One region of the Qiania dongpingensis genome, then DNA from elsewhere that is predicted to be linked to it. Evidence: riboswitches for the same ligand, from Rfam matches in the RefSeq annotation. Region 1 holds a riboswitch; the other holds the start of a gene.

Region 1 (3,418 bases):
GGTACCGGCAAATATCACCTCATGCTCTCCAACAATGTTCCCGCCCCGTACAGCGCTGATCCCAATCTCTTTTTTCGGACGCTTTACCCGTTCATTTGAACGGTCATACTTATAAGCATATTCATTGTCCAAAGCCTCATTTATGGAATCCGCCAGCGCAAGCGCTGTGCCGCTGGGCGCATCCACTTTCTGGTTGTGATGCTTTTCCACAATTTCAATGTCAAAGCCTGCCGGAGCCAGCGTCTGGGCCGCCTCTTTTAAAAGCTTCAAAAGCATGTTGACCCCCAGGGACATATTCGCCGATTTAAGAACGGCCACCGACCTGCCCGCCTCCCGGATTTTCTCCATCTGTTCCTCGGATATCCCCGTAGTACAGATCACCACAGGAATCTGCCTTTTCACACTGTAATCCAAAAGACTCTCGATTGCTTTCGCGGAACAGAAATCAATGATGACATCTGCTTCTTCCCTGCACGCTTCCAAAGAAGCATATACAGGATAAGTATTCTGTATATGATCCGACAGATCGACACCGGCGACGATCTGTGCATCCGCATCCGCGGCCAAAAGTCCGGTGATCACTTGTCCCATATGGCCGTTGCAGCCATGCATGATGATTCTTATCATATTCTCTCTCCTTTATGAACGGATGCGCCGGCATCCCACCATATCTTAAGGTCTGCCGGCGTTTGTCTTCCTGTCTGTCTTATGCTTTCAGCAAAAGGCCATAATCCGTCATGGCTTTCTTCAGTTTCTCCACGTTCTCCGGCTCCATGGGGGACAAAGGTCCGCGGAGCGGCCCGCATTCTTTTCCCATCAGATTCATGGCCGTTTTCACCGGAATCGGATTCACCTCGCAGAAAAGCGCGTCAATCAGAGGAAGGGCCTCCAGCTGCATTTTCGCACTTTCCATTACCCGCCCTTCCAAAAAGTTCATGACAATATCATGAGTCTGCCTGGGAGCGACATTGGCCAGGACTGAAATCACGCCGATTCCTCCCAGTGACAGAAGCGGCACGATCTGATCGTCATTTCCCGAATAAATATCCAGACAGCCGTCTGCCAGATGAGCCAGCTTCGCGATCTGGGAAATATTTCCGCAGGCCTCTTTGATCCCTACGATGTTCGGCACATGTTTCGCCAGGTAAACCGCAGTCTCCGGCAGAATATTGCAGCCGGTGCGGCTGGGTACGTTATAAAGGATGATCGGAATCTTCACTGCCTCCGCCACTGCGGTGAAATGAGCGATCAGCCCTTTCTGTGTCGCCTTATTGTAATAAGGGGTTACCTGCAGAAGCCCGTCAGCCCCCAGTTTCTCGGCCTCCACAGACAGGTAGATCGCAGTCTCCGTGCAGTTGGAACCGGTGCCCGCGACTACCGGCACCCGTCCGTCTACCACCTTTACCGTATGTCCGACTACATCCAAATGCTCCTCGTGGCTCAAAGTGGATGCCTCGCCTGTCGTCCCGCAGATTATGATACTGTCCACGCCGCCTGCGATCTGTTCTTCCAAAAGTTCTGTCAGTTTTTCATAATTCACACTTCCGTCTTCATGAAAAGGGGTTACAATCGCTACACCTGCTCCTTTGAATATTGCCATCTCATTTCCTCCTTCACATTAATGAATTTCCCCATAGCACAAAACAGAGCTGACCAGAAGGCCAGCTCTAAAGATTCTATGACCAGCACGTAAAATATTCCATGCTGAAATCCTTTAAGTAGCGCTCCATCCGGCTGGATGACAGTCATATAGCTCTTAACCATACGCCCAGGAACTCCTATTCAGGCTATTCGTTCCTTCGGCGTTCTTCCCTTTCTCCCGGCCTCTTCTATGCCTGTACATATCAGCCAGCATACTGATGAAAAACGCAACCTCTACATTTGTTATTCAATTTATTGGTTTTGGTCATCATAACACCAAAATATGGCATTGTCAACCTGTCAGCAGCAGGATTTCTTAATATCCTCTGAATCAATCCTGGAAATGCTGTCCACGCAGCCATAAAGCTCATCGGGGAATACGATTCCCGTCATAATGACATCCACATCGTCATCCTTCGCCTCCAGAAGCTTCGCGATATCGGCCGCCTCAATAATACCGTAATCCACCAACCCCAGAATCTCATCCAGGATGAGCACATCACAATCCCTGGTGGAAAGCACCTTTTTGGCAAAGTTCACGCCATTGCGCATGTTTGTCGCTTCCTCTTTTCTCTCTTCCGAAGAAAGTTCAGAAAAAGGCTTATCGGATTTCTCAAAGGAAAAGACCTTGATCTCCGGTTCCAGGCGCTTGCTCATCTCATTTTCCTCGTTCCTGCCTTTCAGGAACTGAATAATCACGATATTCTTATTGCGTCCGGCGGCTTTCACTGCCAGACCTATGGCACAGGCGCTTTTTCCGCTTCCTTCCCCGCATAAAACATGAACGATTCCTTTTTTCATGGGTCCCCCTCCAGGTTCCACTCGTCGTATATCCCTTATATTTTACCACCGTTTGCCAGATATTGCAACTTTATTCTACCCATTCCAGCTTGCTGACGGATACCTCATAAGCCACCCTCTTCTCGCTTTCCGTTTCATTGATCCGTTTTACGTACTCCCGGCTCTGTACACGGCCCCATACGCAGATCCGGCTTCCGACTTCAAAGCCTGACGCATATCTCGCATTCCGTCCCCAGGCAATGCAGGGAATATAATCGGATTTTCCATACGGACGGTTCACAGCCACCAAAAGATCTGCTATTTCACGTCCCAAAGGCGTTTTTCTATAAATCGGCGCCTTGCATATGTATCCATCGAGAAAAATCTGATTCGTTTTCGTATAATCGTTGAATTCTTCCAAAAAAGCGATCTCTCTTACAAATACGGATAAGACCAGACGGTTCTTTGTTCCCTCATGTCTGTTATAGGAACGGAACTGCCCGGTGGCCTCCACCAGCATCCCAGCGTAGTCCCCCGTGATGTCGATCAGGCGTTCCGAAATAAGAAGCGGGATGACATCTGTCTGATCGCTCAGACGGTTGATCGAGATCTCCGTCAGGTAAAAGCCCTCACCAAACACTTCGTGGCTGAAGGTGAACCCCGATATGATCTCTCCGATTACGGTGACTTTGTTGTTCTCCATGATTTTCTCTGGCATTAGTATTTCTCCTTTCAACACTGTTTCGTCCTTTTGATTACCTGGTAATTCAGGCTAATATTATGTGTATTCCTTAACTGGGGATTTTATACATAAATTTTTAAATTTTTCTTCATTTACTTTTATCACTGGGTATACTACAATATATGGTAGCGTTTTGGAAAATTTCAAACTATCTGTTTTAATTGAGGAGAACTTATGATTTCTGTCGATATCATTGTTCCCTGTTATAACGAAGAAGAGGTATTGGAGACCTTTTACAAAGTCACCGAAGAGACC
Region 2 (3,418 bases), 410 kb from region 1:
TCGCTGCAGGATTCCTCTATCCGCACCCCGGGGATTCCTTCCTCCCCCTCCGTGACTGACTCTCTGGCTTCCAGAGCCAGGTCTGTGTGCACTTGTATACCCTCTGTTTTTTCAAGCAACTCGTCTTCCGTCCAAAGGTCATTCGCATTATTATCTGTCTTTTCCATGTTTCCCCTGTCCTTTCCTCTGGCTTCCTGCTTTTCTCTTTCCGCCGGCCAGTTTTTCCAGTTCATTTTTGCTACTATCTTTTACAATTTTTCCCGAAATATGTATTGACAGCCTTTGCTTTTTCCTATAGAATATAAAAGTATGTTTACATTAGACTGTCCGTGTCCGGCTTTAATGCAAACCAGATAAATGAAGACAATTTTATTTGATTTGGAGGTGTACAAATTGGCAAATATTAAGTCCGCAAAGAAGAGGGTTCTGGTGGCTGAAGCAAAAACTGCCAGGAACAAAGCAATTAAATCCAAGGTAAAGACCGTGGTGAAAAAGGTTGAAGCTTCTATTTCTGCCGGTGACAAGGCTGCAGCACAGGCAGGTTTATTGGTTGCTATCAGCGAAATCGACAAAGCTGCTTCCAAGGGTATCTACCACAAGAACACTGCTTCCAGAAAAGTTGCCCGTTTGACAAAAGCGGTAAATAAAATCGCATAAATCATAACTTGAATAAACCGAAGTGGAATCCTGTCAGAATGGTGTGCTGACAGGATTTTTTATTCTAAATGAGAAAAGGAGAATTTCCATGGCAGAACTGAATCCGCAAAAAAGACTGGGTTTCGGCGCGATGCGTCTTCCGCTCCTGAATCCCGATGACCCTACATCCATTGATATCGACACCTATTCCAAAATGATCGACCGATATCTCGCCCAGGGTTTCTGCTACATCGATACCGCCTATCCGTATCATAAGGAACATTCTGAGGAGGCGGTCTGCGAGGCGCTGGTAAAGAGGTATCCCCGCGACGCCTATCTTCTGGCCGATAAAATGCCCACCTTCCTGGTCAAAGGGCCGGAATATTATGAACGCTTCTTTGATACTCAGCTCAAGCGCTGCCAGGTGGATTATTTTGATTACTATCTTCTCCATAACATGGCAAGAGACCGTTTTGAAGAAACCACACGGTACGGCGGATTTGAATTCATGAAAAAGCTGAAAGCGGAAGGAAAAGTACGTCACATCGGCTTTTCCTTTCATGACCGCGCCGATGTCCTGGAGGAGATTCTCACCGCCCATCCGGAGATGGAATTTGTCCAGCTTCAGCTTAATTACATAGACTGGGACAGTGAAATCATCCAATCCAGAAAATGTTTGGAAACAGCCCGCCGGTTTGGAAAGCCGGTCATCGTTATGGAACCGGCCAAGGGCGGCGGTCTGGCAAACCTCCCCGAAAAGGCCGCAGAAATCTTTCGTGAATATTCTCCGGACGCTTCCCCGGCATCCTGGGCGATCCGTTTCGCCGCGTCCCAGGAAGGGGTCATGATGGTCCTCAGCGGGATGTCCTCTCTTTCCCAGCTGGAAGACAATCTTTCTTACATGGAAGATTTTCATCCCCTTGGCAAAGAGGAGCTGGAACGAATTTCCCGTGTGACAGATGTCCTCCGGGAAATCCAGGCCATTCCCTGTACCAGCTGTAAATACTGCGTCGATGAATGTCCGATGGATATCAACATCCCCGGTTATTTTTCTGTTTATAACTTGATGAAGCAATATGGACAGAACAATTTCCCTCAGATGCACTACAGGCGCCAGGCCCTTGGACGCGGCGCCGCGTCCGACTGTATTGAATGTCACAGCTGTGAGGGCCACTGCCCGCAGCACATCAAAATCACGGACCAATTAAAGGTAATTGCCGATATTTTTGAAAAGTAAAGGGATTCAGTTGACTTTGACGTCTTGATTCGCTATAATTGTTAGGTATGTATAGGGGCGCGGAAATCATCAGTACCACAGCCTGTGGGAAAGGGAAATCTGCCGAAAGCGTTTTGCGCTTGGGCTTGCATCGAATAGGTGCAAGACTGTTTTTGAAGCCCGCCAAGCTTCAAAAGAGCACTATGATATACCTGGGGGCATGGAGTTAATTGGACGACAGAAAAAGTGAGTTTGACACTACAGGACATTAATACCAGCTTTTCCGGGCGTACCGCAGCCGGAACGTTTTGGATTACAGCTTGCAATGATGTAAAGCAGCCATGTGCATATACCATGCACGTGACTGCTCTTTTATTATAAACGAGGGGAGAAGATTTAACGTGAATAAAATCAGAATCGGCGTCGACGTCGGCGGCACCAACACCGACATATGCGCAATTGATGAAACAACCGGCGAGTTGATGGTCTATAAACTGCCATCCTCTTTAAAGGACCAGTCCCAGGCAGTCGTGGGAGGCGTCCGTAAGATCGTGGAAAAATACGGTCTGAATTATGAAAATGTAGATCGCTTCATCCACGGAACTACCGTAGCAACCAACGCCATCCTGGAAAGCCGGGGAGCGCGCACGGCCCTGGTGACCACAAAGGGCTTCCGTGATCTCCTGGAGATCGGACGGCAGAAACGTCCGGATCTTTATGATCTTCAGATGGACAAGGCTCCCGTCCTGGTTCCCAGAAATCTGAGGTTTGAGCTGACGGAACGTATGAACTATAAGGGTGAGATCCTGGACGCACTCCAGGATGAAGAAATCCTGGCGCTGATTGAAGAGCTTAAAAAGAGCGGTGCCGAGGCTGTCGCCGTCTTATTTTTAAATGCGTACTTAAATCCCGAGAACGAGGCAAGGGTAAAAGCCCTCATTGAAGAGCATATGCCTGGAATTTACATTTCCACCTCCAGTGAGATTTCCAATCAATTCCGTGAGTTTGAACGGCTCTGCGGTACGGTCCTCAATTCCTTTGTCGGCCCCGAGGTAAAAAAATACCTGGACAGCCTGAGACATACTCTGGAGCAGATCGGAATCAAAAAGGTATATATCAACCATTCCAACGGCGGACTCATGTCCATCCGGGAGGCTGCCACTTATCCCATAAAGACCGGTCTTTCCGGCCCGGCCGCAGGTGTCATCGGCGTACAGTATCTGACGAATCTGATCGATTATAAAAACGTCATTACCCTCGATGTGGGCGGGACCAGCACCGATATCAGCATGATCGTAAACGGCAATATAGAAAGCTCCAAGGATAAAAACATCAGCGGGTATCCCGTAAGGATTCCCTCCATTGATATTTCCACCATCGGTGCCGGCGGCGGCAGCATTGCCTGGGTGGACAGCGGCGGCATCCTGAAGGTCGGCCCTCAGAGCGCCGGAGCCGATCCCGGACCCGCCTGCTATGCCCGCGGCGGAAAGGAAGCCACCATCACAGACGCCCGCGTGATCCTCGGACATCTGAATAACAAAGAGCTGTTAAACGGTCAGCTTCCCA

The links. A riboswitch is a leader RNA that binds a small molecule or an ion and turns the genes downstream of it on or off. The one in region 1 is predicted to bind lysine.
Region 2: another riboswitch for lysine. It lies ahead of H9Q78_RS04500 (hydantoinase/oxoprolinase family protein); the one in region 1 lies ahead of dapA (4-hydroxy-tetrahydrodipicolinate synthase).

The regions. Positions count from the first base shown of each region.
Region 1 covers NZ_CP060634.1:1,363,465-1,366,882, forward strand. Annotated here, with positions in the region: gene dapB (4-hydroxy-tetrahydrodipicolinate reductase) at 1-627, opposite strand, end outside; gene dapA (4-hydroxy-tetrahydrodipicolinate synthase) at 707-1,600, opposite strand; lysine riboswitch at 1,712-1,886, opposite strand; gene H9Q78_RS06540 (cob(I)yrinic acid a,c-diamide adenosyltransferase) at 1,942-2,442, opposite strand; gene H9Q78_RS06545 (single-stranded DNA-binding protein) at 2,513-3,139, opposite strand; gene H9Q78_RS06550 (glycosyltransferase family 2 protein) at 3,338-3,418, shown strand, end outside.
Region 2 covers NZ_CP060634.1:952,361-955,778, forward strand. Annotated here, with positions in the region: gene gpr (GPR endopeptidase) at 1-167, opposite strand, end outside; gene rpsT (30S ribosomal protein S20) at 394-657, shown strand; gene H9Q78_RS04495 (aldo/keto reductase) at 746-1,873, shown strand; lysine riboswitch at 1,918-2,064, shown strand; gene H9Q78_RS04500 (hydantoinase/oxoprolinase family protein) at 2,254-3,418, shown strand, end outside.